Linked DNA regions of Prochlorococcus marinus XMU1408. Each later gene encodes a partner of the first gene's protein in a complex. Links are inferred from orthologs where the notes say so. Each region holds a gene or a part of one and is shown on either strand. Other genes may lie near its edges. The genes, in order: dnaB and dnaG.

Region 1 (13,799 bases):
TCGTTAGGATTGTCTTCTCGTATTGCGTGAGCAACTTCATAGGCTTCCTCTAAAACATATGGGATCAACGAAAGATGAGTTTGCTTGAGATCCCAAGGACAACCTTTGATTGGATCTCGTAGGTCTGAAACTACTTCAAGGAGTTTATTGATTTTTTTGTCTAAATTTATTTGGTTTGTGTTTGTCATTTTTAGTTGTCCTGATAGAGCTGTAACGAAGCTCATAAACCGATTTTTTTTGAATCGTTGATCTAATTATGATTAATTCTCAACAACAGAGCAGCCTGAGGTATAAAGTACATGAATTAGTCGAAGGACTAAAAGTTGTATGGGCGATTAGCTCAGCGGTAGAGCGCCTGCCTTACAAGCAGGATGTCCCTGGTTCGAACCCTGGATCGCCCATCTAGATTATTCTTTAATTTATGCAAAATGGTCCTGGATTAACAATTTCAGCAACAGCAGTAGCAGAGTTAAATAGGCAAGCTGCTTTTACTGGAACACCAGGAGTTATGCATATTGATCTACTGGATGATAAGTGTGGAGAAGGATGGAAATTTATAAGAATTAGGCCAGGAAAAAATGATGGTGTTCCCCTCGCTAGAGCTGATGGGATGACTTTGTATGCTCGCCAAGATCAAGTTCTATTTTTTCAAGGTCTAAAGTTGAATTATTTTGGTGATTTAAGTGGAGGTGGATTTCTAATTAGCACGCCAAAAGGGGCAGAAGCTTCTCCATGTGGATCAGGCTTTAGAAAACTTTCAAAAGCTCAATAACTTCTTAAAACAATTAGAGAATTGAATTTATTCTTCTGGAAACAAGATGGAAGAGAGTTCATCAGAATCAACTTCATAGACGCGAGCTAAACTTGTCTCAATTGCGCTAGTTACTTCGCCCGGTAAGAATCTCATAGCATTTAAAGCATCATCCGATATTTCTTCTGTAAGTAACTTTTCCTTACTATTTAATTTTTCATCGTTGATTACAGCAATTACCCAGCTTTGATATGCGTAGACAAGATCGGAGAACTCAAGTTCAGGGTCGTTCAGATCCATGACAAATAAACAGATAATGAACAATAAACACTAGTTTGGCTGTAGTTGGAGAAAATGTCTTCTATGGAACAAATATCTCGCACTTGTATTCAAGCAAAAGCATTTGAATTTGCATTGATGGAATTAATTTATAGTAAGCGAGATAGCTTTCATCCACTGTGGAGTGTGGATAGCTGGGTTAAATTTTTAATCTGGTTAAGTTTAAATTGTGGGCTTTCTGGAGACAAAGAAAGCCTGGAATTGTTTGCGCAAGCTATGGGTTCTCCCTTAACAAGTCGAATGAGAAAAATATTTTTTGAAAGAGCTCTAGAAGACTTGTCATTACATGTGATGGCTGACCCTGCAGAAGCGCAAGTTTTGATAATGCCCATAACTATAGACAAGGAGATTGATGATAACGATATAGTTCAAGCCTTACAAACGATTGGTTTAAGTGAAAAGGTTTTTTTATCTTCGGCTGCATGGGAAAGGCATGACTCAATAGTTTCGATTCCTTGGAACGTGAAAAATGACATTTGAATTTATGAAAAGCAAGAATGATGTAAAACTTTTGTCGGGAATGAGTAAATTAAATTAAACACATTTTTTTTCTGTGATCGAGCGGGCAAAAACTACAAATTTATCTGAAGCCTCAGGGCTTCCTAAAACATATGATCCAGTTGGTACTGAAAATCGCTGGCAGAAAGCTTGGGAAGAAAAAGGAGCTTTTAAACCTGATCCATCAGCCCCTGGAGATCCATTCTCTGTAGTTATTCCTCCGCCAAATGTCACAGGTAGTCTGCATATGGGGCATGCTTTTAATACTGCCTTAATCGATACAGTTGTTAGGTATAAGAGATTAAAAGGAAATAATGTCCTTTGTCTTCCAGGAACAGACCATGCTTCCATTGCAGTTCAAACTATTCTAGAGAGACAACTAAAGAAAGAAGGCAAAAATCGTCGTGATCTTGGTAGAGCTTCCTTCTTGGAAAAAGCTTGGGAGTGGAAAGAAAAAAGTGGTGGAAGAATTGTTGATCAATTAAAGCGTTTAGGATATTCCGTAGACTGGAGTAGAGAGAGATTTACATTGGATGAGGGCCTGAGTAAAGCTGTTTCCGAGGCATTTGTTCGTTTATATGAAAAAGGATTGATATATAGAGGAGAATATTTAGTGAATTGGTGCCCTGCCTCTGGTTCGGCTGTGAGTGATTTAGAAGTTGAAATGAAAGAAGTAGATGGACATCTATGGCATTTTCGATATCCGTTAGTCACATCATCTGCATCAAGTGAGAAACAAATTAGTTACTTAGAAGTAGCGACTACTCGCCCTGAGACGATGCTTGGTGATGTCGCAGTTGCTGTGAATCCATCAGATGTAAGGTATAAAGATCTCATAGGGGAGCAACTGACTTTGCCTCTGGTTGGCAGAACTATTCCCATTATCGGAGACCCTCATGTAGATAAAGATTTTGGAACTGGATGTGTCAAAGTTACGCCAGCTCATGATCCTAATGATTTTGAGATAGGTCAGAGACATGACTTACCTCAAATAACAGTCATGACTAAAAAAGGAACTATGAATCACAATGCAGGTCAATTTGAAGGCTTGGATCGTTTTGAAGCTCGTGAAGCTGTTATTGATTCTCTAAAGGAGATTGGTCTCTTAACCAAAATAGAAGCTTACAAACATAGTGTCCCTTTCTCTGACAGAGGGAAAGTACCAGTAGAGCCATTGTTGTCAACTCAGTGGTTTGTCAAAATGGATCCTTTAGCAAAAAGTTGTTCTGAATTTTTTGAGAAAGGACAACCTAAATTTATTCCTAATAGATGGTCAAAAGTTTATCGAGATTGGTTAACTGATATCAGAGATTGGTGTATTAGTAGACAATTATGGTGGGGACATCGCATTCCGGCTTGGTTTGTGATTAGTCAAACAGATAATAAAGTTGTTAATGAAACACCGTATATTGTCGCTAGAACAGAAGATGAAGCTAAGAAATTAGCACGTGAACAATATGGAGATTCAGTCAAAATTGAGCAAGATGAAGATGTTTTAGATACATGGTTCTCTAGCGGATTATGGCCTTTCTCAACATTAGGTTGGCCTGATGAAACTCATCCTGATTTTCAACGTTGGTATCCCACTAATACACTGGTTACTGGATTTGACATTATTTTCTTTTGGGTAGCAAGAATGACAATGATGGCTGGAGTCTTTACGGAGAGGATGCCATTTTCTGACGTTTATATTCATGGACTTGTAAGAGATGAGCAGAATCGAAAGATGAGTAAGAGTGCAGGAAATGGTATTGATCCTTTATTACTAATAGAAAGATATGGAACAGATGCTTTGAGGTTTGCTCTTGTTCGTGAAGTTGCCGGCGCTGGACAAGATATACGTCTTGACTTTGATCGTAAAAATCAAACTTCAGCAACGGTTGAGGCCTCTAGAAATTTTGCTAATAAGCTTTGGAACGCAACTAGATTTGCTCTTATCAATCTTGAGGGTCAAGATTTTGAAAATTTGGAGAAATATGATTTATCGAAGTTGCAATTATCAGATAAGTGGATTTTATCAAGACTTGCTCGAGTCAATCGTGAGACTGTTAATCGATATGAAAATTATGCTTTAGGAGAGGCAGCTAAGGGATTATATGAATTTGCTTGGAATGATTTGTGTGATTGGTATTTAGAACTAATCAAACGTCGATTGAATACCTCAGAAAATTTTTCTCCTGATGAATTATTAGATCAAAAAATAGCGAAAAGTATCTTGTACAAAGTTTTAAGTGATCTTATGATTATGCTTCATCCTCTAATGCCTCATTTAACAGAGGAGCTTTGGCATGGATTAACTGGTTTGGCTGAGGATCAATTTCTAGCTTTGCAGCCTTGGCCAAAATTAAATGAACAAGACTTGGATATTGATTTAGAGAGTTCTTTCTCTGATTTATTTGCATCTATCAGATTGATTCGCAATCTACGAGCAGTTGCTGGGTTGAAACCCTCTCAAAAAGTTCCTGTCATGTTGGTCTCTGGCAAGGAAGTCTTGCAAAATACTCTAAAAACATCAATCAATGATATTGCTGTTTTGACTAAGGCTAAGGAAGTCCAAATATTATCTCCAGAGGAAGCAAAATCATTACCTTCTATGAAAGCTTTAGCCGGTGTAAGTGGAGAGCTAGAAGTGGTTCTTCCTATTGAAGGATTGATAGATATAGCTTCTTTACGATCAAGGCTTGAAAAAGATTTAAATAAAGCACAAAAGGAAATAGAAAGTCTCTCTGGACGTCTAGCAAATAAGAATTTTGTTGATAAAGCTCCTAAAGAGGTTGTTGAGGAATGCAGAGCAAACTTAACGGAGTCAGAAGCGCAAGTCCGTCTAGTCAAAGAGCGTCTAATGGGATTGGATTGAACTCTCTAAACTATGTCTAACAACTTAGAAACTCTGGTTAATAATTTCATTCCTTTTTTAAGTAGCTCTTTTGGAATTTTGATTTTTGCTTTGGTGTATGTTTTTTGGGTGTCTTGTTTATTGCCAGGCTCATGGCTTTCCATGTTGTCTGGCTTTCTTTATGGCACCTGGCTTGGAAGTTCGGTGGTTTTTGTGGGAGCTTTTATTGGAGCTCATCTAACTTTTTATTTAGGGAGAACTTTTTTAAAAGAATGGGCTCGAAAAAAGGTCTCCAATTCTCCAAAAGTTCAAATAATGGAGAAAGCTGTTAAACGTGAGGGTCTCAAAGTCATTCTTCTCACAAGACTTTCTCCTCTTTTTCCATTTGGCTTACTTAATTTTACATATGGCTTGAGTGAGGTAAAAGTTCGTGATTTTACTCTTGGAATGATTGGTATATTACCTGGCACAATTTTGTATTGCAGCCTAGGTTCCTTAGCACTCAAAGTTTCAAATTTTGGTGAAGTACTCTCAGGAAGGTCTGAAACTAGTTCATTTATTTGGAGCTTGATTAGTATCTTATCGACTATTTTAGTTGTTATTTTAGTTTTACGTTCAACAAGAAAACTTAATCAGGATTCTTAATCACTAGATTATTCATCAGCTTTTAAATTCCAATCTTCAATCGCTGCAAATACGACAAACCAATAAAGTCTTATGCGATTAAATATACCTTTTTTAGAAGCAAGCATTTCATATTTTGCGCGTCCACACTCTGTTTTGATTAAAGAAAATATTGGATTCTTATCCATTTTTAAATTCTATTCATTTTTTCAATAATAGCTTAAATTCAGTTTCGTTAATTATTTTTACTCCAAGCTCTTCTGCTTTTTTTAATTTACCCCCCGCTTTTTCTCCTGATAATAAGAAATCAGTTTTTTTACTAATTGAAGAGCTGACTTTTCCACCAGCACTTTCTATTAATTCTTTTGCTTCCTCTCTTGTAAGGGAATCTAAAGTTCCTGTTAAGACAAAAACTTTGCCATGAAAAATATTGGATTGGTTTGAATTGTCGTTTGATTCTAAATTTTCTTTTAGAGAAAATCCAATTGCTTTTAATTCTTTAATTAAGATTTGGTTATTAGAATCATCAAACCACTTAATTATTGCATCTTTCATCTCATTTCCGAATCCATAAATATTGGATATATTTTCAGGTGCCTCCTTAGCAATAGTATTAAGTTCCTCGATACTATGAAAATTTTTTGCAAGAGATTTAGCATTCGCTTCTCCTATGTGAGGTATCCCTAAACCGTAGAGCTGTTTGTGCCAATTTGTGTTTTTAGATTCGTTAATTTCTATTAGTAAATTCTTTGCAGATTTTTCACCAAATCTTTCAAGTTTTAAAAGAGAATCGATTTCAAGTTTGTATAAATCTGCGATTGACTGTACATATCCTTCATTGACTAATTGATTAATAATCTTTTCACCTAATCCTTCTATTTTCATCGATCCTTTACTGACCCAATGACGCAAATGACCTTTTAATTTTGCTGGGCATCTAGAATTAACACATTTCGTTATTGCTTCGTTCTCTTCTTGAATTAACTTGGAATCACATGTTGGACAGTTTTGAGGAAACTTTACTAATTTTGCATCAACTGTTCTAAATTCTTTTATAACTCTAATAACTTCAGGAATAATTTCTCCAGCTTTTCGCACAATTATGGTGTCATCATAATGAAGATCTAAAGATGCAAGTCTGTTTGCATTATGAAGTGTTGCACGATTCACTGATGTTCCTGCAAGCTCTATCGATTCAAATTCTGCTACAGGAGTAATAGCACCAGAACGACCTACTTGGAAAATTAATTTTTTTAACTTAGTCGCTTTCTCTTCTGCTGGATATTTGACAGCTATGGCCCATCTTGGAGCTTTATTTGTTGCTCCTAGGAGATTTTGTATCTCAAATTTATTTATTTTTACTACTATGCCATCAGTTGCATAAGCTAAAGAATCTTTTTCGATTTCCCAATACTTGTAATAGCTATTTGCTTCAGTTAAGTTTTTTTTTGTTGCATATGTAGTATTAACTTTAAAACCAATATTTTTTAAAAACTTAAGTGATTCAGATTGAGAATTTGGTTTTTTAAAATTGCTATCGGTTGGCTTCCAATTTTCTGGTAAATAAAGACTATATGCGAAGAAGTCAAGTTTTCTAGATGCAACTATTTTGGGATCTAATTGTCTTAATGTTCCTGCACAAGAGTTTCTAGGATTTGCAAAGAGTGGTCGATCAGTGCTTTTTCTCTCATTATTGAGTTTGTTAAATATATTATTGGGCATGAAAGCTTCGCCTCTAATTTCAATCCAAGAGGGTGGATTTTTTAATAATAAACGTAAAGGAATTGTAGAAATTGTTCTGATATTAGTAGTGATATCTTCTCCAATTGTTCCATCTCCACGGGTTGATGCTCTAGTTAAAATTCCATTTTCATATCTTAATGAAATAGCATTTCCATCAATTTTTAATTCACATATCAGTTCTGGATTATTAACCTCTTTGATATTTTTATTTCCTGAACATATTAATTTGCTGATCCTTGCATACCATGCTTCTAATTCATTTATATTAAAAGCATTATCTAGACTTAAAAGAGGAATATTATGCTCAACATTTTTGAATCCTTTAGAAGGAATACCTCCTACTCTTTGAGATGGACTATCAGCTGTAATTAAAGAAGGATTTATATTTTCAATTTCAATTAATTCTCGATATAATTGATCATAAACAGCATCGTCTATCTCTGGTGAATCTAATATATAATAAGAGTAATTTGCTTTGTTGAGTAAAGCTCTTAGCTCTTTAGCACGTTCAGAATATTGATTGAGTTTTGATTTCACTTATAACATTTTTTCATTAAGTATTGGCTTTAGCAATGCGATCGATTTGCCAATTTTCTTCAATTTTAATAAAAGTAAAGTCAAGTGGCATTTCGTTTTTCTTGTCTTCTGATTTCAAGTTCAGAGTTAGCATTATTTGATTATCTTCTATTCTTGGACGTCCTGACTTTAAATTTCTATATCTATTCAACTGTAAGCTACCCAAAAATTTGATGAAATCTTGTCTATTCACATGTTGTTTATAAGCTTTAGTGGTAAGTCTATATGCACCATCAATGCGACCGGCAGCAATTTGATCAAAAAATCTTTTTACTAGAGGATTTATGCCTCTTGCACTGATTACAAGTTTAATTGCATTAAAGGTCCAAAACAGGAGCAGTGCACCAACCCCTACCAAAAGAGCTTTTAATCCGATTGCTTTGATTAGAGCACTATCCATGTTTGTAATTCCTTTTGAGTAGAGATTCTGACTTATAGCTATGAGATTAGCTTGTTTGTTTTCGATAGTCAGACAGAATGTTATCGGAATAATAAAGCTAATGAGTTCTTTGCATCAATGTCTTTAATACCTCTGTTGCCATTATTTCTTAAATTAAACAGAGAATATTTTCAGAACTCTTTCTTTGAGGAAGGAGTCCCTAGAGTTTCTATTCGGTGGAGTGATGGTCGGATGCGAACAACAGCAGGGATTTATCGACGTAAAACTAATTTTTTTGGAGTAAAAGATAGTGAAATAATTTTATCTAAACCAGTCTTAGAGAATCTTCCCGAGAAGGCATTGATGAGTACTCTGTGCCACGAAATGATTCATGCTTGGATAGATCTTGTGTTAAAAGTTGAAGAGGTACATGGGCCTAATTTCCATAGGCGCATGTCTGAGATCAATTCCTCACAAACCGATTTCCAGGTCACAGTTCGACATTCTTTTCCAGTATCCAAAAAAACTCCTAAATGGCTAGCAACTTGTCCTTCATGTAAAAAAAGTTTTTGTTACCGTCGCATGATGAAAGGAGCAGCTTGTCGAAGTTGTTGTAATAATTTGTTTGGGGGTCGATGGAATGCAAAATGCTTACTGGTATATCAACCTTTTTCTGTTGTTAAATAAATAATTTTTTTTCTTCATTAGAGTTTTTTTAAAGTTTTGGAATTTTCCTTATTAATGTTTTTCATTATTTGGTTTGAAAGCGTTAAATTTAAAAGATGAGCTCTTATAAAAATCGTAATCAAATTCGTCAGCGATCTCGAGATCAACTTGATCGCAGAATGGATAAATGGATAGAAACTGGGAAACAAGTTGTTGATGGAGTTGCAGGTAATCGTCCTGGTCAAAATAGGGGAAGGTGGCAAGATAAAACGACTGCTCCAAATTTCAAAAAAGTTGGACGTTGGATGGAAGAAAAAATAGATTGGTTTTTTGAGGATGATGACGAATGGTTGAACAATGAAGACTTAGAGGATGATCTTTCTAATGAAAGTATAATTAATACAAAAAGACCTTTAGGTGCTATTTCACTAAGAGCGCCTAAAGCCTTGCCTCCTCATATTGATCAAAAAAGAAATAATCAATATGAAATTGATGAATGGCCTGATGATCAATCTTTTAGGTTAAATAAGTGGCAAAGAAAAGATAATGTGCTGAACCAAGATGAACAGGATGCAAATCAGTCATTTCAAAGTGAACGATCATCAAGAAGGAGGAATATTCCAAGGTCTAGTAGAAGAAAATACTAGTTTTTCAAAAAGCCTTTCTTGGTATTGGCCCTAACCATTTTTCTAGCTGTGGGCTGAAAACTTCTCGTATAACAGTAAGTTCTTTTTGTTGACGAAAAAATCGATAATGCCTGCTCCAGAAAGGTCCTTCTTCTTGAAATTCCAATTGAAGCCAATTCGCATTTACTAATGCCAATCCGTCTACCTCTCTAAACAGCTCTGATCGTCCTTGAGTAAGACTTTTCCAGATTGGCTGACTCTTGTTTTGTAGATGTTTTTCAGCTTCTTGATAATTCCACCAACTTTCAGCCCATGCCAAGGTTATGCCTCCACATGTAAGCCAAACTTGTCTTCTTAACAAAGGTGGCTCTAGTTCATTGACTTCTTCTGGGACTCCATTTTTAGTATTACTGTCCATAGCCATAGATATAACTTTTATAGCTACTTCGTGACCTGTTAATAACTTAAGATGTCTTGTTGGACTTCCATCGCCCAAGAGCATTAATTGCCATGGTCCAGAGAGTTTGTTATTACCTTTGCCTGAAATAACATTTTCTTTTGATGCTTTCCAAATCACTTCAGGAGATGCTAATTGAGATTGATTTGAATTCACGAGTATCAGCTTTTTATTTGAATTGAATCCGTGTATTCAGTTTGCTTCATTTGCTCTATTTTTAACCATACAAGAAGTGCCGTGAGATCAGCTTTGCTCACACCTGGTATTTGGGCAGCATGACCAAGGCTTTTGGGTTGAGAAATATTTAATTTTTCTCTAGCTTCTTTAGATAGTGTTTTTATATCATTATAGTTTAAATTTTTTGGCAGCAACTTTTTACTTTGTTGCTTTAATTGATTTATTTGAGCTTTTTGTCTTTCTAAGTAACCACTATATTTGATATCTATTTCAACTCCTTCTTGCACATCCAAAGGAATATTTTCAGTGATTAAGTCATAATCAATTAAGTCTTTAAAATGAACATTTGTTCTTCTAAGAAAGTTTGCCAAGGTTATAGAACCTTTGATTGGTGTTCCTGTAGATGAATATATTTTTTTTGCACACTTATCACTTTCTTTAATTCTTTCATTCTCTAGTCTTAATTTTTCTTGATCAATTAGTTGTTGCTTAGTATTATAAATTTTCCATCTTCTTTCATCAATTAAACCTAATTTATAACCTAATCGAGTCAATCTTCTATCAGCATTATCACCCCTAAGAACTAAACGATATTCACTCCTACTAGTTAATACTCTATAAGGTTCTTTTAAGTCTTTGGTAACTAAGTCGTCAATCATAGTTCCTATATAACTATTTTCCCTTTCAAAAATAATTCTCTCTTTATTATTTATTAATCTTGCAGCATTTAAGCCTGCTACTAAACCTTGGGCAGCGGCTTCTTCATATCCGGTGGTTCCGTTTAGTTGTCCTGCACTAAAAAGACCACTTATTTTTTTTGTTTCTAATGTTGCTTCCAGTTGTGTAGCTGGAATGTAGTCATATTCGACTGCATATGCAGGTCTGAGCATAACGCATTTTTCGAGGCCTGGAAGAGTTCTTAAAAGTTCTAATTGCAAGTTTTCAGGAAGTCCGGTGGAGAAACCTTGAACATAAATTTCTGGGGTATCTATCCCTTCTGGTTCCAAGAAAATTTGGTGGGAATCTTTGTCAGCAAAACGTACAATTTTATCTTCTATGGATGGGCAATATCTGGGACCTTTACTATCAATAAACCCTCCATAAATAGGGGTTAAATGAAGATTATTTTTAATAAGTTGGTGAGTTTCTTTTGTTGTTCGAGTTATGTGACAACTTATTTGTTCTCCACTCTTCCATGAAAGTGGATCAAAAGAAAAGAATTTGTCTGCAGCATCGCTCAATTGCTCTTCAAGAGAAGTAAAATCAATACTTCGTCTATCGACTCTTGCGGGGGTTCCTGTTTTTAAACGACCAGTAGTAAAGCCTAATTTTTGTAATTCTTCAGTTAATCCTTCAGAGGCTTGCTCACCTGCACGACCTGCACTCATAGATTGATTACCAATCCAAATTCTTCCTCCTAAAAAAGTTCCAGTTGTAAGGACAACTGCTTTCGCATGAAAAATGCTTCCAAAATAGGTTTTAATTCCTTTTACATACCCTATTTGCTCTGTAATTTCTGATCGGTTTTTTGCAGGTTTTTCTGAAAAATGTTCAATTTCTAGGCCTGTAACCATGGCCTCTCTAATTTTGAGATTTGGGGTATTTTGTAGGACTTTGAGCATTTCATTTGCATATACGCGCTTATCTGTTTGTGCTCTTAATGCTCTCACTGCAGGCCCTCTACTTGCATTAAGAACTCTTTTTTGAAGAGCAGTTAAATCTGCTAATTTTCCTATTATTCCTCCTAGTGCATCAACTTCGTGCACTAGTTGACTTTTCGCTGGTCCTCCAACCGCGGGGTTGCATGGTTGCCAAGCGATACGATCTAAATTAAGTGTAAATAAAGCTGTATTTAAACCTAATCTTGCAGAAGTCAGCGCAGCTTCACAGCCTGCATGGCCTCCTCCTACAACGATTACATCAAAACTTTCATTTGAGGATTGTTTAAAAATCATCAATTAAATATTTGAAAGATTAAGCAGCAAGATTTCTAAATCTAGTGAATTGTGGTTCAAAAAGTAATTTAACTGTTCCAACAGGACCATTTCGGTGTTTTGTCACTATTACTTCTGTAATGCCCCTGTCGGTAGTTTCTGGATTGTAATACTCATCTCGATAAATCATTAACACTAGGTCCGCGTCTTGCTCAATTGAGCCTGATTCTCGAAGATCGCTAAGCATTGGCCTTTTATTGGTTCTTGATTCAACTCCTCTACTTAATTGAGATAAAGCAATAACAGGTACTTTTAGTTCTCTTGCCATCCCTTTAAGACCTCGAGTAATTCTTGAAATTTCCTGGACTCGATTATCAGGTGAAGTGCCTTCCATTAGTTGCAGGTAATCAATCACTATCAAACCAAGTTCTTTACCTTGCTCCGCAATTAGGCGTCGGCATAAAGACCTCATTTCAAGAACACTTGAATTTGGTTTGTCGTCAATGAATATTGGTAACTGACCGAGTGTATTAATACCTTGACCAAGTAATGGCCATTCATCTTGTTGCAATCTACCAGTTCTTAATCTGCTACTTTCAATTCCTACTTCGCTTGAAAGCAATCTGTAAGTAAGTTGCTCTTTGCTCATTTCAAGGCTAAAAACACAAACAGGAAGTTCATGAAGTTGAGCTACATTTTTTGCAAGATTTAAAACGATAGAAGTTTTTCCCATTGCAGGTCTTCCTGCGACAATAATTAAATCGCTTCTTTGGAGTCCTTGTGTCATGGCATCCAGATCATAAAAATTTACTGGTATACCTGCTACTGACGTGCCAAGTGATCTACTTTCTATTTCATTAAAAGTGCTAGTAAGAATTTCTGCAGTTGGTGTTAAACCTTTTGATGGTTGTTCTTGGCTAATGGCAAAGATCTTTTGTTCCGCTTGATCAATAGCTTCTTCCATTGGGAGAGTTTGATCAAAACCTAATTTAATTACATCATTTCCTGATTTGATTAATTGTCTGCGCAGAAATTTATCGCTAATTAATTTTGCAACTTGCTCAATAGAAGCTGTTGATGAAACCCTCTCAACTAATTCAACTAATCTATTATTACCTCCAACTTTTTCTAAAGAATTTGTATCTGCAAGCCAAGCGCTCATCGCTGTTAAATCTGTTGGCTTGCCTTGGCTATGAAGCATTAAAGCAGTTCTATATATTTCTCTATGGGAAGAGATGTAAAAAGCCTCTGGCTGTAGTAAATCAGCTATTCGTCCGATTGCATCAGGGTCTAATAAAATACCACCAAGAACAGATTCTTCTGCTTCCAAATTTTGAGGTGGTATTTGGTCAGGTTGAGCTTCAAAACGAGGTTTATCAATCTTGGAATTATTAAATGCTCCAAAATCTCTTGTTTGTTTTGAAAATTCCCCGTTATTTGAAGAGGGGGTTCCAATCATTTATTGCTTCTTTGACAAGGACACCTACTTTGGCTTGTTCAGGAAAAGATGCAACTATTAGTAACTTGTGACTTCAAGATTTATTTCAGCATTGACTTCGCTATGAAGCTTTATCTGTACTTTATATTTGCCAATTCCATGTATCTCAGGGACAGATATATCTCTCCGATCTATTTCTTTTTTCGTAGCTTCTTTTACAACTTCTGCTACGTCCCCGTTTGTAACTGTTCCAAATAAGACTCCATCTTCTCCTACTTGTTTTTTGACAGTAAATCTTCCAATAGTTGTGAGAGCTGTTTGGAAATCAATTGCTTCTTGTTTTTTAGCTGCCTCTTGCTCGGCTTGTTTAGCTTTTCGATGTTCAACTTGTTTTAAAACATTTGGAGTAACAGGTAATGCTTTTTTGTTGGGTAATAAAAAGTTTCTTGCAAAACCAGGAGCGACCTCAACAAGGTCGCCATCTTTACCAAGACTTTTGATGTCTTCATTAAGAACAACTTGTACTCTCTTAGCCATGGATTGAAAATGAATTAATACTTTTTAATCTTGTTAATAATATTACGATGCGATAGGGAGTCTAATTTTTTTTGCTAACCCAATTGCTTTTAAAAAACGTATGTGTTGCCAAGTTATATCTATTTGGTTTCTTTGAAGACCATGCTTGGCTGAGTTAGGGAAAGCATGATGATTATTGTGCCACCCCTCTCCAAATGTTAGTGCTGCTACCCATTTGT
Region 2 (16,454 bases), on another replicon or contig:
AAAGCAACATACCAGGAGCGAGTAATAAAACAAGAAGTCCTAAATCATGAAGGGTCATAAAAAGACCTAAATATTACAATTTAATATTTAAATACTAGTCCGTTTTAACCTTATTGCCTGCTATCAAACTTCGAATAAATACTAAAAACAAACCAAGACCTATAAAACCAAATGTAAAAGTTGCAAGAAAGCTAATTCCTATAATTAGCGTTTTAAAACCGGAAGCTATACTTTGAGCAATTGGTGAAGAGTAATTAGGACTATGTATAGAGAAATACAAAACTATTTTCTTACTTATAAATAGGCTTAAAAAACTAAAAGCTAAACTCGTAATCGAACCAGAAAAAAAGCTGAATGGTCCCTTCTTTTGCACATCAGCACTAATACTATCAATGGGAATTGATTCTGAATTCCCTAATTCTTCTGATTCTTTTTTAAATCCATTACTAGGTAAATTCATTTTCCAAGTTAACTCCATTAGACATCATTGAACATGCCCAAGCTGATAAACCAGCTCTTTCAAATTCATTAAAATGTTCTGTTAACACTTTATTTGCAACATCATAGCTTGGGAACAAAGCAAAACAGCTTGGTCCAGAGCCACTCATAGATACAAGGCGAGAACCTGGCAAACCAGACAATATTTTCAATGACTTTTCAACCTCTGGTGTCATAGGGCGAACTGTTTTTTGTAAATCATTTTGTATTTCTATTCGATTATCAAATATAGACTTATCAGACCAATCTATAGACCTGATCATATTTCTTTTGAGATCAAAATCCTTATCATCATCAAGATAAGTATGACCATACTGTTCTTTATATTTTTTATATGCGACTGGCGTAGAAACTTGAATTGAAGGATCTTTTACCAAAACAAGACCCAGATCAAACTTTTTACACTTTAATTTTTCTAGAACTTCACCACGTCCAAAACAAATTTGCCTACCTCCTGATACGCAAAAGGGAATATCTGATCCAATCTGCTGTGATATTTTCTCTAATTGATAACCCTCTAGATTTAAGTTCCAGAGTTTATTTAAACCAACAAAAGTCGCTGCTGCATCTGTAGATCCTCCTGCTAATCCTGCACCAATTGGTATGTTTTTTTCAAGTTCTATATCAACACCTAATTTTGTATTTCCAACTTCCTTTCTCAAAATCATTGCAGCCTTTATTATTAAATTATCATCACCATTACTGATCTCTTTATTATTAGATTTAAGGCTAATATTATTATCCTGCCTTTTTATCATCTTCAATTTATCGCTTAGACTAATACTTTGCATGACCATTGCCAATTCGTGAAAGCCATCATTTCTCATACCTAAAACCTCTAAATGCAAATTAATTTTTGCATTTGCAATTGCTATGAGAGAATTATCATTAACATTGTTAGAAGTCATTTTTAATAACAGAAGTTTCTTTTAAAGCTTTGGCTAAGGCAAACCAATTGGAAGGAGAAATTTCCTGTGGTCGTTGATCAAGACTAATACCTCTATAGGCAAAAAATTCTTTTATTTGATCGTTTGAAGTTACAAAACTTCCAATCGTGTTACGTAATTTCTTCCTTCTACCAGAAAAAGCAAGTTTTAAAAGTTTCTCTAATAAATTCCCAATTTCATAAAATTCATGACCAAGAGATAAATGAGGTTCAAACAGCACGACTTTGGAATCCACCTTTGGAGAAGGTTGAAAACATCTAGCAGAAACATCACATACAAATTGACATTTTGCTAACAACTGTATTCTTACGCTTAAAGCACTATAATTGCTATTGCCTGGTTGGGCTAAAATTCTTTGAGCCACTTCTTTTTGCATAAGGATAACTAAAGTTTCAAAATTATTTTCTGGTGGATTGCATAGTTCACCAATTAATCTTCTTAATATTGGTCCTGTTATGTTGTAAGGAATATTAGCAACAACTTTATTAATAATTTCTCCATTAGCTGCATTCAATGGAACAGATAGAACATCTCCCTCTCTCAAACTGAATTTGTTTTGATCAATAAAACGCTTTTTCAAACCAGCTACCAAATCTCTATCAAGTTCAATTGCTTGAATGAATCTTGCTTGAGATTCAATTAATTTTTCAGTTAAAGCACCTCTACCTGGGCCAACTTCTAATACACAATCATCAGAATTCAATTTGGCAGCTTTAACTATTTTATTTAGAACACCCTGATCTTTTAGCCAATGCTGGCCAAAGCGTTTTCGAGGAATATGTCTAAAATCATTCAATGTTTTATCACCCACACGAACAATCTCCAAACCACATTAGAAATAATCACATTTTTTACTGAAGTAAAAATAAATTATTTAAAATATAATCATAAAAAGATTTTCAATCAATATATCCTTCTCCAGAAAAATGAGTTTTGATAGTCACAGCCTTGAACGTTTAAAAGAACTTGGACGTAAACTTCCTAAAGAGATATCCAAATCTCAACAAACAGAATCAAAAAAAACTAATTCGACTAAACAACACAAACTTCATCCAGTTGAAATTGAAACCAATCCTCAACAACTTTTTCGAGAACTTATGGAAATAAGCCCAGATGGGAACGTCCCACCCCATCTATTAGATCGACTGAAAACACTTGAATCAAATACTGTAAAAAATCATTCAAATATTACACCAGATAAGAATAAAAATCCTCAAGAACTTTCTGTTAACGAATCACTAGAGCTTTATACACAATTTAAACAATTTCTCCTTGAAGATGATAATTATTAGATAAATATAAATTTTATGCTTAATGTTTCACGATATAAAATCATTGCCATTGGGAAAATAAAGAAAAAGTGGATTCAGACAGGTATAGAAATGTACTTGAAAAGATTGCCTGGTTTACAAGTCATAGAAATCAAAGACAGTACTCAAATAAAAGAAGAATATACGATTAAAGGAATCTTAAAAAAAAATGAGGCCCTTGTCATTCTCAACGAGAATGGACAATCTTTCTCTTCAAAACTATTAGCAAGAAAGCTGCTTAATTTTAATAATCAAAACATTACTTTTGTTATTGGAGGTGCTACCGGTCTTAGCCAGTCCCTAAATAATTTCGCTATTTTGCAATTAAGTCTTTCACCACTGACTTTTCCGCATGAAATAGCTCGTCTTCTCCTTATAGAGCAACTGTATCGGGCAAAAACTATTACTCAAGGCTCCCCATACCACAAAGAATAAAGACTACACCGACACAATACGCGATAGTACAAGTGAACTATAATAAAATCAGGTCACGCTGGGTTCATGTATTCAAAGATCTCTCACTCTTCTTCAAAAGAGATGCCGTCGAACTTATTAGTTCCATTAGTAAAAGAAACAATTTCGGCAGGGTTCCCTTCTCCCGCAGAAGATTATATAGAGCTAGGCATCGACTTAAACCAATACTTAATCAAAAACCCCATAAGTACGTTCTTTCTACGCGTTTGTGGTAATTCTATGAATAACGCAGGAATTTATAATAATGACTTATTAATAATAGATCGAAGCATAAATCCGACTCCTGGACATGTTGTAGTTGCTCTGTTGGATGGGGAATTCACATTAAAAAGACTTATAAAAGAAAAAAATAATTATTATCTAAAAGCAGATAAAAAAAACTATCCAGCAATAAATTTATATGAATATTTAGATATACAAATTTGGGGAGTAGCAATTTATTCAATACACAAACTAGAAAGATAAATAAATAATTATGCGCAAAGCTATAGTTCAAATTGATGGCAATAATTTCTATGCTTCGTGTGAGCAAATGATCGATCCATCAATTAGAGGAAAGGCCTTAGTTATACTTTCGAATAATGATGGATGCATTATAGCCCGAAGCTCAGAAGCTAGAAAAATGGGAATTCCTATGGGTCAGCCTTATTTCAAATTAAAAAGCAAACTAAATCAATTAAATATAAATGTAAGAAGTTCAAATTATGAACTTTACGGTGATGTAAGCAATCGATTAATGCAGATACTAAAAGAAAATTGTGAAGAGCTAGAAATTTACTCTATAGATGAAGCATTTGCGACTATGAAACGACCAAAAGATAAGTGTCTATATCAATGGGGAAAAGATTTAAGAGCCTTAGTTTATCAGAACATAGGAATACCAATATCTATTGGTATTGGTGAAACAAAAGTTCTATCAAAAATTTCTAATTATATAGCAAAGGAAATACAAAGTAATTCAGGTATATTTGATATAGGTATAGTTGAAGATAAGAATCCTTATCTTCAACAAATCAAGGTAGATAAAGTTTGGGGTGTAGGAAAAAAAATGTCGACATGGCTAAAAGTTAGAGGCATAAACAACGCAAGAGAACTTAGAGATATGTCAAGCAATCAAATTAAATCCAAATATGGTGTAATTGGTTTACGCATACAAAATGAATTGAAAGGTACATACTGTATTCCTATTAATGAAAAATCATCAGCTCGAAAAGAAATCTGCGTGAGTAGGAGTTTTGCATATCCAATAGATAGCTTAGAGGAGCTGAGTCAATCAATAAGTAAATATGTTCTCATAGCAACTGCAAAGCTTAGAAAATACAATCAATTATCTTCTGCAATTACAGTCTTTACAACAACCAATACTCATTCAAAAGATTTTTATAGAAGTGAAGCAAGTATAAAATTACAGACACCAAGTTCGAACTCAATAATTATCCAGAAAAACAGTATTGAATTAACAAATAGAATATTTAAACCATATAAGAAATTTATAAAAGCTGGTGTAATATTGCATAACCTCAGTAGCAATCAATACAAACAAAAACTATTATTTTGTAATAATGATTTACAAGAAGAATTCTATCTAGAAAGACTAAATAGTGTAATAGATAATATTAACAAAAAAAATGGAAAAGATTTATTAGGATGGGGCTCATCTATTATAGAGAGGGAATGGAGGCCACGTCGTAGTAAACTATCCGGTTCAAAAGTAACTAATATAGAAAGTATTCCTACTGTATTTGCAAATTAAAGTTTCTATGAGATTTAAAATATACAATAAACATATGTGAAAAAAATATGGTAAATTAAAAATAATATAATTATTAGAGATTAGAATAATGGAGTTCATTCAATATTTAGATAAAATAGAAATTAAGATAATAGAGCATGTTGAAAAAGCAGGATATTCAACAGAGGAAAATACATCTCTATGTTTATTAAGTCAAAAATACGTAGGTTTTTTAAAAAAGAGACAAAAAAAGATTGTTATATGTACAGATAATGTTAAAAGGATAGGAGGCTATAAAAGTCTAAGTAAGAAATATACTGATACTTATGAGCGGACAGCAACACTTATAAAAAAAGCATTAAGACATGAAGCTGTTCACGTAACACAAGAATGCAATAACGGGAACTTATTAAAAATAAATAAAAATTTAACGATGAATCCAGCAAAAATTGAAGCTTTAAAAGGTTCTACAAAAATATCAGGAGAGGAAGAAAAAGAAAGACAAGCATATATATTAGAAGATAAACCAAGATTAGTAGAAAAAGAATTAATAAAGTATTGTCTATGATAATTATTTCGTTTTTAATAATCTCTAAGTAATTGAATAGCATCTAACTTTTTACTGTAAATCAAAAGCATTCCTTGTTCAACACAAGTTAAGCCAATATAGGTCTTGATAGCACTGGAGCTGATAAGAGCAGTTCCGCATGTTTCAAGAATAAGAACAGGTAAGGTAGAAGAGTTGCCCTGCATTTTCTGAAGATCGAGAGCCTGACGAACTGCTAATTTTGCCTTAAAAATACCAATTTTATTAATAAAATCAGGCCAAATATGGTTAGATAAAGAACATTTATCTAGATCAAAATAGGAAGAATTTTTCATTAAAAAAAAATATAACTGTAAAAATATTATTTAAAACATCTCTGCTGATCTAGATGTAAAATGTGCTTTCTTTCAGCATAGTAAAGATCCTGAAAATTAATAGCATCATTGTTTAACTCTTCAAACATTTTAATCACCCGTTCTTCCATATCTGATGAATTACTAGGCTCTGAGTTCTCTTGAACAATAAGAGATGCAATACAGTTCTCTAGTGTCTGTAATCTCTGTGAGCTCCACGCATCAATTAAATGTCGACAGCGTTTTAATGATTTTTGTTTTTCAAGGACAGCTAATGAACCACGAATTTGCATCTCAGGCTCACTTAAAGTTGCCTGACGAAGCTCATCAGCCTCAAGTAAAAGAGTTAGTTTTGATAGATGTTCATTATTACTTACAAGGAAAGTATCTAACAGATGTTTAATTAAATCGACCTCTGCTAAGACGTTAGTTGTATCACTGCCACGATTAATATTCTCAACTTTATCAAAACCAAATCTTTTCTCCTCAATATTACTTATTGTCGACCATATTACTCGATGATGATTAATAGCAAAATCATCTAGATCTCTTAATCGGAGTTCATTACGAATGAAAGATCTAGAGTTAGGACAATGAATGTATATAAACAATATATCAGCCTCACTTCGCTCTCTATGACTTATTTCCTGATCTTTCTCATATTTCTTAGATCGACCGTGCCATCTTTGACCTCTAATTTGATTACGTAAATCTTCCTCAAGTTGTAAAGCGAATCTACCTTGACCTCCACTAAGACGTTGTGCAACTTTCTGTAGATAATGTGTTCTTATAGCAGTTTGCGGTAGCTTCCCAAGAAGACTTACTAAATCACTAACAGCAATCTGAAATTGATCAGATTTACTTAAATCTAAATCTTTCAGTGATTGATCTATTTGCCAATCCATCCAAAGTGGTGATTTAGCAGCTAATGCTTCATATTCCGAAGAAGAATTATCTCTGAGAAATTCATCTGGATCTTTACCAGAGGGTAATTGGAGAACTCGTAAATCGAGCTGTCCTTGAATAGCAAGGTTTTCAACCTCATTGATGGCTCGATTGGCTGCTCGTATTCCTGCACTATCTGAATCAAAATTTAAAAGGATCTTTTTACTATCTGTTGATCGTGAGAGAAGCGTTATTTGATTACGACTTAATGCTGTCCCTAAGGAGGCTACAACATTAGTAATACCGGAATCATGAAGTGCTATCACATCAAAATAACCTTCAACCACAACTGCATAGTCTTTTTTTCTTATAGAAAGAGCAGCTTTATCTAACCCAAAAAGATTTTTTCCCTTTTCAAAGATTTCAGTCTCAGGAGAATTTAAATATTTAGGTTCAGATCCATCAAGACTTCTTCCTCCAAAACCAATAACTCTTTTTTGTCTATCATGTATTGGAACAATAATACGATTGCGAAATCTGTCATAGAAACCATTTCCTCCCTTTTTAGGAACAATCAATCCAGAGGATTCAAGTATTTCAACACTAACTTTTTCAATATCAACAAAATAATTAAGTAATGAATCCCAATTATCTGGTGCATACCCGATTTCGAAGTTAATTAGAGCTCCATCACTCAAATTACGTGAATTTTGAAGATAGTTAAGAGCATTTTCTCCGCACGAAGAATTTAATTGATTACGAAACCAACCAGTAGCGAGTTTTAAAACACGGTATAAAGTATCACGACGAGATATCTGTTGTTTTAGTCTTTCCTGTTGTGGCCCCTCAACTGTATCAACGGGAACTTGGTATTTTTTGGCGAGTTCAAGAACAACATCACTAAAACTTTTCCGTTCAAACTCCATTAAAAATTTAATTGCATTTCCACCTGCACCACAAGAGAAACAGTAATAAAATTGTTTACCAGGAATCACTGACATCGAAGGCTTACTGTCATCATGAAAAGGACAAATGCCAACAAATTCTTTTCCTTTTTTCTTTAGAACAACGTGATCTCCAACAACATCAACTATGTCTACACGATCTTTTACAGATTCTATTGTCCTGGGATGAAGTCGAACTGAAGCCATATGATAATTTTAATTGATACAGAAATATTTAGTTAAGAGTTTTAGAAATTGAGAGAAAAACAAATTCTAAAAAAAATTGAAAAAGATAGAAATTTTAGAGGTATCAAATTTTTAATAGCAAGTGGTCTTGCATTTAGTCTTATGAGCGTATGTGTGAAATCAATTAATGGAAGAATACCAGTTTCAGAATTGGTGTTCGCGAGAGCATCAATTAGTTTGGTGATAACTAGACTAGTGTTATTTAAAAATAATATAAATCCTTGGGGAAATCAAAAAAAATTATTAATTATTAGAGGTTTACTTGGAACATTAGCTCTATTTTGTATATTTAAGGCTCTAACAATTTTACCTATAGCAACAGCTACTGTAATACAATATATTTATCCTACATTTACAGTTATATGTGCACACTTTATCTTAAAAGAAGATATATTAAAAAGAATAGTTTATTCGATCATCATTGGATGGATAGGAATAATATTAGTTAGTCAACCAGAATTTATTTCAAATAGAAATGTAATAGATACTTTTATAGCATTAACTATAGCAATAATAGGAGCTCTATTGACATCGCTTGCCTATATTTGCGTAAGAAAATTATCTGCTAAAGAGCACCCTCTAGTTATTATTCATTATTTTCCATTGGTATCTATTCCATTATCTTTACCACTTATAATTAATAATTTTGTATTACCAATTGGATTTGAATGGATTTGGATATTAGGTATTGGTTTCTTTACACAAATTGGTCAAGTTTGCATAACTGAGGGCCTAAGACTTATTCCAGCAGGGCAAGCTACCTCACTTAATTATTCTCAAGTAATCTTCTCAAGCATCTGGGGTCTATTGATTTTTAAAGATACAATATCAACTTCAGTTTATTTGGGTGGTCTTTGCGTACTTATATCCACTATTATTAGTATAAGTGCATCAAAAAGTTCAAAAGCGTAAATTACATATGAAAATAAATTCTGCGATCTTATCAATGGTTCTAATTACTGGATCAACATCTGTTTTTGCTGATGATTATCAAAAGGGGTTCTCCTCTAGCAGAACTTGCACTAGAAATGAATATAGAGAGGAATACATACCAGGGACAAGAAATAATCCTGGATATATCAAGAAATGGGAAGAGACAGTGGAGGTGCCTTGCCCAGGAGTTAGTTCAACGACAAATAAAAATAAATTTGATAACAATGATTGCTCTGAGGGTACAATTGCTGGAGGAATATTAGGTGGTGGATTAGCCACAGCAATATCCAGAGGTAAGGATCGTTGGTGGGCAATTCCAGCCGGCATAATAGGGGGGTCAATGGTGGGGTGTGAAATAGACGGTGGTTAAATCAACTTAGCTATCAAAATAATTTCAAATAAATTTATAAATAATGATTAGTTGGTTAAAAGGTCAAATAATACAAAACTGGCATATATCCTCCAAAAGGGGAGTAGTTCTAAATGTTGGTGGTGTTGGTTATGAAGTACAACTATTATCAAAGCAAATAGATAAGATTGAGAATTCGGATTTTAAAGAATTTTGGATTCACCAAATAAATCGTGAGGATTGTACAAACCTATATGGTTTTAGGGAGATTAATCAAAGGGACTTATTTCGAAAAATCATTAGCATTAATGGTATTGGCCCTCAAATTGCTATGGTTTTATTACAGGACTTAGAGGTTTATCAATTAGTTAATGCTATTGAAGAACAAGATTTAAGTTTATTAACTAATTCTCAGGGCATTGGTAAACGTATAGCAGAAAGATTAGTAGTGGAACTCAAAAATAAACTTCAAGAATTTACTGATAATACTAAAATAAATGTAGATAATCAAAAAAGTTCAAACTTAAACAGCTTTGGTACATATATAGAAGAAATTAGATCAATTCTAAATTCACTGGGCTATATGGATAATGAAATAAAAGATTCAATAAAATATTTAACAATCAACGAAAAAGAAAATACATTGCTAATAAATACACTATCCACAGAAGCTAAAAAAGAGCTGATGGATAAGCATCTTAAAGAGATTCTTATAAGATTAAGTCAAAAGAGCACTTGATAGAAGGCTAGGGATTAAAATAGACTTATTGTATTAAGAGAATTCAAATCAAAATGTCACTTGGCACAGAAGAGAAACAAAAGCTAATCAACTCACATCAAATACATCCAACTGATACTGGTTCAGCAGAGGTTCAAGTTGCCATGCTGACAACAAGGATCTCGAAATTAAGCAAACATCTTCAAGGAAACATTCATGATTTTTCCTCAAGACAAGGCTTACTTAAAATGATTGGTCAGCGCAAAAGACTTTTGGGTTATGTGCGAAATAAAAGTGAAAAAAGATATACTGAGATAATAGAAAAACTATCTATTAGAGGATAATGACGGGTATTACGTAGTTAAAAGCTAATGAAAGGAGCAAAAAAAACCAAAAAAACACAATCTCAAGAAGCAAAAATAGGATTTTCGAGTAGCAGCTCGACACCAAAGATTGAAATTAAAACTCCCTCAAAAAATTCTAATACTAAATCTGGAATACCAAAATATGTAGCCAACAGAATGGCGAGGAGGATTGTATTTACGACAGGAATACCAACAATTAGTGGTATGGGAGTATTTATTGGCAGTTATTTTCTTATAAGCAAAGGTATCGCAGAAATCTCGCCGACAGTTACGCTCGTCAGTTCAGCAATGTGTTTCCTTGTGGGTTTACTGGGACTAAGCTACGGAATACTTTCTGCTAGTTGGGATATCAGCCCAGGCAGTTTTTTAGGTTTTGAAAACATAAAACCAAATATCAATAGGATGAAGGATGCATTCAAGAGTTCTAAAAATGAAATAACCAGTTAACAATTAAATTTAATTTACAAGTCTTTTACTAGATCTTGCACTGAAGGAATTCTTGGACAAAATATTCAAAGCAAGCTCTGTATCCTTTACACAAAATTGATCACCTAATCTTACGTATCTAGTATTAATATTATCCTTAAGGCAAGCCACAACTGGGATACGAACACCTAATTCATTTCTATCAGGCCTAATTTTTGAAAGACATTCTCTTAATTTATGCTGAACATTTATATCAGTTGCTTGATCAGGGAGAAGGTCAATCAGTAAAAATCTTAAATCATCAATTTCACGACAATCATCAACAATTAATTGAACAGTTTCATCTCTCCTATCAACGCTCCCCCATATTAATAACCTCGTTTCAACCATCAAGTGATCAGACAACCTTTCATAACTTTTCGGAAAGACAACGGCTTCACAAGAACCAGTTAGATCCTCGAGTTGAATGATCGCCATTCTGTCACCCTTTCTAGTTGTAACCTCTCTCATCCCAGGAATCATGGCAATGACACTAACTCTAGACTTATCTTTTTGATCTTCTAAAGATCCCAAACTAATTGGAGCAATTAATCTTGCAGGCTCAGATAGCTGTTTCAAAGGGTGATCAGATAAATAAAAGCCAACATGTTCTTTTTCTAATTTAAGTTTCTCGGATGGGGGGTATTCATTAACACTTTTAGACTTGGGAACTGATAGATAATCATTAGTTGATGATTCTTCAGTTGAGGAGGAGGTAGACAGATCAAAAAGATTTCCTTGGCCACTAGTTCTATCTTTCGCCCTTGAAGAAGCCCATTCAATTACTAAATCCAAGTCAGATATAAGTTGAGCTCGATTAGCATTCTCATCAAGACAATCGAAAGCACCGCAATGAATCAAAGCTTCAAGAGCCCTTCTATTAACAGAAGATAATGAAATGCGGTCACAGAATTGAGCTAATGATCTGTATTCTCCATCTGTTTCTCTACTAGCAATGATTTTTCTAATTGCGCTATCACCTAAATTTTTAATAGCAGATAATCCAAAAAGAATAGAATTATCCTTGGGAGTAAAGTCAACACCAGAAGTATTTATATTTGGTGGCATTACATTTATGCCCATCGAATTACAGTTCGAGATATAACGCTGAACTTTGTCAGTTGAACCAGCATTAACTGTTAACAATGCCGCCATATAGGCAACGGGATAATGTGCTTTCAAATACGCTGTCTGATAAGTAACAGCGCCATAAGCAGTCGAGTGGCTTTTATTGAAGCAATATTCTGCAAATAAAACCATTTGATCAAACAACTGATCTGCAATCAATTCTGTCACTCCATTATCAACAGCACCCGCAACAAAGAGTTCTCTATGTCTTTGCATTTCAGAAACTTTCTTCTTTCCCATTGCTCTTCTTAATAAATCGGCTTGACCAAGAGAGTATCCAGCTAAATCCTGTGCAATCTTCATGATCTGCTCTTGATAAACCATGATTCCATAAGTCTCACTTAAAATGGGTTTAAGTAACTGATGTGGAAAATCAATATTCTCCTTACCATGTTTTCTATTTATAAATTTAGGAATTAATCCTGCATCAAGAGGTCCAGGTCGGTAAAGAGCTAAAATAGAAGAAATATCTTCAAGTGATGAAGGCTTTAAATCTTTAACTATTTGTCTCATTCCACTAGATTCAAGTTGAAAAATACCTTCTAAATCTCCCCTAGTAAGTAATTCAAATGTTTTCTTATCTGTGAAAGGCAAAGAATCAGGATCTAATCTTTTACCTATTGATTCCTGAACTAAGTTAATAGTCTTTTCTATCATTGTAAGATTTCTTAGTCCTAAAAAGTCCATTTTTAAAAGACCAAGTGATTCAATATCTTCCATAAAATATTGAGTAATAATTTGGCCATCATTGTTTCGTTGTAGAGGTACTAAATTATCAAGAGATTTAGCGGCTATTACTACTCCAGCTGCATGGACACCAAAAGTTTTATTTGTTCCTTCTATTCGCATTGCCATATCAACCCATTTCCTTACTTTCAGATCATTATTATATTTTTCTAAAAAATCTTTATTTGGAGATTCATTGGAGATCATAGAAGATAATTTTGCAGGTTTGCCTCTAACAACAGGTATTAATTTCGCTAAACGATCCGCATCTCCATAAGGAATATCAAGTACACGAGCTACATCTTTCAAAACTGCCTTAGATGTCATTCTGTTAAATGTAATTATCTGGGCAACCTTATCTTCACCATACTTTTTAGTAACATAATCTATAACTTCACCTCGCCTCTCAATACAAAAGTCAGTATCAATATCTGGCATTGACTTCCTTTCTGGATTAAGAAAACGTTCAAATAATAATCCATTCTCGACTGGATCAATATTAGTTATATGAAGTGAAAAAGCCACTAAAGAACCTGCTGCAGATCCTCTACCAGGACCAACAGGAATATTTTGTTCTCTTGCAAATTTTATATAATCCCAAACGACTAGAAAATAAGTTGGGAATCCCATTTGCTCGATAACATTTAATTCAAAATCAAGTCTTTCTTTATAGACATTAGGAACTAAATTAAAATCAGATATATTTAATCGATCTAAAAGTCCATTTATACTAGTTTCTTTTAAATAATCGATAGCATTAAATCCATTTGGTATAGGAAAATTTGGCATCTTATATGTTCCTAATATTTTATATTCTTCAACTTTGTTTGCTAATTTTACGGTATTTTCTATAGATGTATCTATTATAACTTTATCCAAATGATCAGTAAATAAACATCTCATCTCTTCCTCAGATTTTATATATTCGGTACCTGTATATCTCAATCTTTTTTTGTCACTAATTAACTTCCCTGTCAATACACATATCAATGCATCGTGAGCTTCAATATCATTCTTTGAGACGTAATGTGCATCATTTGTAGCAATAATCTGAATATCAAGTTCTTTAGATATTTTGACTATTTCACTGTTAACAATTCTATCCTCAACTGATCCATGATCTTGAATTTCAAGATAAAAATCATCTTTAAAAATTTCTTTATACCAAGATGCGATATCTCTAGCAACATCATTTCTTCCTTTTAAAATTGCTTGCGGGATCTCTCCTCCTAAGCAAGCTGTTGAACAAATCAATCCATCACTATATTGTTTTAATAATGATTTATCTATGCACGGTCGTGAAAATATCCCTCTTCCCCTAACTCCATTTAAATGGCTGAGAGTTGTTAATTTAACGAGATTTTCATATCCAATTTGATTCTTTGCAACAACAACAAGATGATATCTTTTCTCTTTCTTAGGTTGAGGATCATCTATGGAACCATTAATAACATACATCTCATTGCCAATTATTGGCTTGATATCAGCTGCCTTACATAGCTTCAATAATTCAATAGCTCCATACATAACTCCATGATCAGTCAAAGCCAGTGCAGGCATTCCCAGTTCCTTTGCTCGTTCAACCATTAATGGAAGCTGGCTAGCTCCATCAAGAAGGCTATAATCGCTATGATTGTGTATAGGGACAAAAGACATAAATATCCAGCGAGAAACGCTGCATATAGTGTAGCCAGAATTCAGGTCACTACATAAAGTGTTTAAATTTAAAAAGTGAAATCACTCTTAGGTTTATTTTTAAAGACATCAGCAGCTATTTCATATTGGCTCGCAACTTGAAGAAGCTTGGCTTCATCAAAAACATTGCCAATCAGCTGTAAACCAATTGGTAAACCTGTTTTGTCAAAACCACAAGGCAAACTGATAGCGGGCAATCCAGCTAAATTAGCTGGAATAGTTAATAAATCTGATAAGTACATAGCCATAGGATTATCTACATTTTCTCCTGATCCGAAAGCAGTAGTTGGAGAGGTAGGAGCCAGCAAGATATCAACTTTTTTGAAAGCATTATCAAAGTCTTTTCGAATCAAAGTTCTCACCTGCTGAGCCTTCTTGTAGTATGCATCAACGTAACCAGCAGATAGTGCATATGTGCCAATTAAGATTCTTCGTTTAACTTCGCTTCCAAAGCCAATTGCTCGACTTTTCGATGTCATTTCTATAAGTGATTTTGGATCATCAGAACGAAATCCATATTTAACACCGTCATATCTGGCTAAATTAGCTGATGCCTCAGAAGGAGCAATAACGTAATAAGTGGCAATGCCATCGTTAAAGCGAGGGCACGAAAGATTGATAATTTCAGCACCTTGTTTTTCTAGGAGAGATGCTGCGCTCAGAACAGATTCTTTTACATCTTTTGCCAAGCCATCATGCTGAAAGCAATTATCAATCAAACCAATTTTCAACCCCTTGATTGACTTAGAGAGACTATCTAAATAATTTGGTACTGGTACATCAACTGTAGTTGAATCAAAATCGTCCTTGCCTGATATAACTTGCAAGATTTCAGCTGCATCAGAAACATTATTTGCAAATGGTCCCACCTGATCCAAAGAACTAGCAAAAGCTATTAGGCCCCATCTACTTACTCTGCCATATGTAGGTTTCATACCGACTACACCACAAAATGAAGCAGGTTGACGAATTGAACCTCCAGTATCAGAACCTAAAGATCCAAAACATAATCCTGCAGCAACAGAAGCAGCACTACCACCAGAGCTTCCTCCAGGCACTTTGGAAATATCCCAGGGGTTTAAGGTTGGACCAAATGCTGAAGTTTCAGTAGAGCTCCCCATTGCAAATTCATCCATATTTGTCTTCCCAATCATTACTGCACCTGATTTCAAAAGCCTTTTTGTGACTGTGGATTCATAAGGAGGGACAAAATCCTCCAAAATCTTGCTTGCACAAGTTGTTTTAATACCTTTCGTGCAAAGATTATCTTTGATCGCTAATGGTATACCTGACAAAGGTGGGAGTATTTCTCCTGCAGATCGTTGATTATCGATGAACTCAGCTTGTTTTAAAGCTTGCTCGCTATTGACAGATAAAAAAGAATTTAGTTTTGGATCAAGCTGTTTAATTCTTAAAATTTTTTCTTGAACTAGCTCTTTAGACGAGACTTCACCACTTTTCAATTTCTGGCGTAAGTCTGCAAAAGTCATTATTAAATTATAAAAAAATTGTTATCAAGCTTATGATGTCAAAGGCTCTTTACGACGACATCTAACTAAACTATGGTTTATTTTCTGAGGTGACTCTGCAGATAAGTCATCTACAAAACCATTTAACCTGACTTTTAAACTGCGTCGAGTCAAAAAAGGACCAAACCAATAAGTTACATCAGGTTGATTTGTCTCAACCTTGGCCCACCAGGCCAAGCCAAAACTATTACCTAAGCTTCGAAGAGCCCTAATGGGACCCATGAGTAAAGTGCATTTTTATTATTTTACTTTCTTAAGCATAAATTTATCAAATAAAAAGCAAAATTATGTTCACTTGATGATGAAGCAAAACTTTTTAGAAGCATATTGTTACTTGTAAAAATGAGTGCCCAAAGTAATTAATACTCTATTTAATTATTCAGTTTATCAAAATATAATTAAACTATAAAGACTATACAGTAGCTATTAAAGTGGGTTTTAAACAGATTAATTATTAACTTCAGTTGAAATCTGAGGTTTCAATAACCTAGGAGATGGATCCTGACCAGAGATAGAACGCATCCACCTACATCTAGCAACTTCGTACAAGAAAATTGAAGTGGCAACAGATGCATTAAGACTTGTTGTTACTCCCTTAAGAGGGATTCTT

Evidence for each region.
Region 2: the proteins of dnaB (region 1) and dnaG are in contact, whole or in part, in a crystal structure (PDB 2R6A), measured with the Geobacillus stearothermophilus proteins. The link is inferred for Prochlorococcus marinus XMU1408 from one-to-one orthologs. Residues at the interface, in WP_033016901.1 of Geobacillus stearothermophilus: Ser13, Glu15, Ala16, Gln18, Glu91, Leu92, Asp94, Ala95, Val96, Pro97, Thr98, Ala99, Ala100, Asn101, Tyr104, Tyr105, Ile108; in WP_049624496.1 of Geobacillus stearothermophilus: Lys456, Leu457, Leu458, Pro459, Ala460, Asn463, Ala464, Leu467, Leu535, Leu536, Ile537, Ala538, Gln544, Glu545, Asp548, Tyr549, His552.

What each region holds. Positions count from the first base shown.
Region 1 is NZ_QJUE01000007.1:41,916-55,714, reverse strand. Bases 10,857-13,799 are described here. They hold dnaB (replicative DNA helicase), read right to left. Parts: upstream 13,066-13,799; coding sequence 11,647-13,065; downstream 10,857-11,646. Other genes in these bases: DNJ73_RS09335 (acyl-CoA desaturase), read right to left, coding at 13,624-13,799; rplI (50S ribosomal protein L9), read right to left, coding at 13,123-13,581; mnmG (tRNA uridine-5-carboxymethylaminomethyl(34) synthesis enzyme MnmG), read right to left, coding at 10,857-11,627. Also shown: mazG (nucleoside triphosphate pyrophosphohydrolase), read right to left, coding at 1-188; DNJ73_RS09400 (AIR synthase), read left to right, coding at 422-772; DNJ73_RS09395 (hypothetical protein), read right to left, coding at 800-1,051; DNJ73_RS09390 (protein phosphatase), read left to right, coding at 1,115-1,570; DNJ73_RS09385 (valine--tRNA ligase), read left to right, coding at 1,644-4,445; DNJ73_RS09380 (TVP38/TMEM64 family protein), read left to right, coding at 4,458-5,069; DNJ73_RS10100 (hypothetical protein), read right to left, coding at 5,078-5,236; NAD-dependent DNA ligase LigA, read right to left, coding at 5,250-7,328; DNJ73_RS09370 (hypothetical protein), read right to left, coding at 7,345-7,767; DNJ73_RS09365 (SprT family zinc-dependent metalloprotease), read left to right, coding at 7,885-8,433; DNJ73_RS09360 (RNA helicase), read left to right, coding at 8,529-9,059; DNJ73_RS09355 (chorismate lyase), read right to left, coding at 9,064-9,651; more of mnmG, read right to left, coding at 9,657-10,856. UniProt on the Escherichia coli protein: The main replicative DNA helicase, it participates in initiation and elongation during chromosome replication. Travels ahead of the DNA replisome, separating dsDNA into templates for DNA synthesis.
Region 2 is NZ_QJUE01000002.1:577,379-593,832, reverse strand. The notes cover bases 5,384-8,365. They hold dnaG (DNA primase), read right to left. Parts: upstream 7,898-8,365; coding sequence 5,870-7,897; downstream 5,384-5,869. Other genes in these bases: DNJ73_RS04600 (DMT family transporter), read left to right, coding at 7,946-8,365; DNJ73_RS04610 (hypothetical protein), read right to left, coding at 5,544-5,843; DNJ73_RS04615 (serine hydroxymethyltransferase), read left to right, coding at 5,384-5,529. In the rest of the region: DNJ73_RS04650 (DUF3082 domain-containing protein), read right to left, coding at 95-460; ispE (4-(cytidine 5'-diphospho)-2-C-methyl-D-erythritol kinase), read right to left, coding at 447-1,406; 16S rRNA (adenine(1518)-N(6)/adenine(1519)-N(6))-dimethyltransferase RsmA, read right to left, coding at 1,396-2,256; DNJ73_RS04635 (hypothetical protein), read left to right, coding at 2,372-2,737; DNJ73_RS04630 (23S rRNA (pseudouridine(1915)-N(3))-methyltransferase RlmH), read left to right, coding at 2,753-3,190; DNJ73_RS04625 (LexA family protein), read left to right, coding at 3,257-3,694; DNJ73_RS04620 (Y-family DNA polymerase), read left to right, coding at 3,705-4,982; more of DNJ73_RS04615, read left to right, coding at 5,071-5,383; more of DNJ73_RS04600, read left to right, coding at 8,366-8,848; DNJ73_RS04595 (glycine zipper 2TM domain-containing protein), read left to right, coding at 8,856-9,239; Holliday junction branch migration protein RuvA, read left to right, coding at 9,283-9,957; rpsO (30S ribosomal protein S15), read left to right, coding at 10,011-10,280; DNJ73_RS04580 (PAM68 family protein), read left to right, coding at 10,308-10,748; DNJ73_RS04575 (DNA polymerase III subunit alpha), read right to left, coding at 10,758-14,276; Asp-tRNA(Asn)/Glu-tRNA(Gln) amidotransferase subunit GatA, read right to left, coding at 14,345-15,805; DNJ73_RS04565 (DUF1816 domain-containing protein), read right to left, coding at 15,836-16,066; 23S rRNA (guanosine(2251)-2'-O)-methyltransferase RlmB, read right to left, coding at 16,292-16,454. UniProt on the Escherichia coli protein: RNA polymerase that catalyzes the synthesis of short RNA molecules used as primers for DNA polymerase during DNA replication.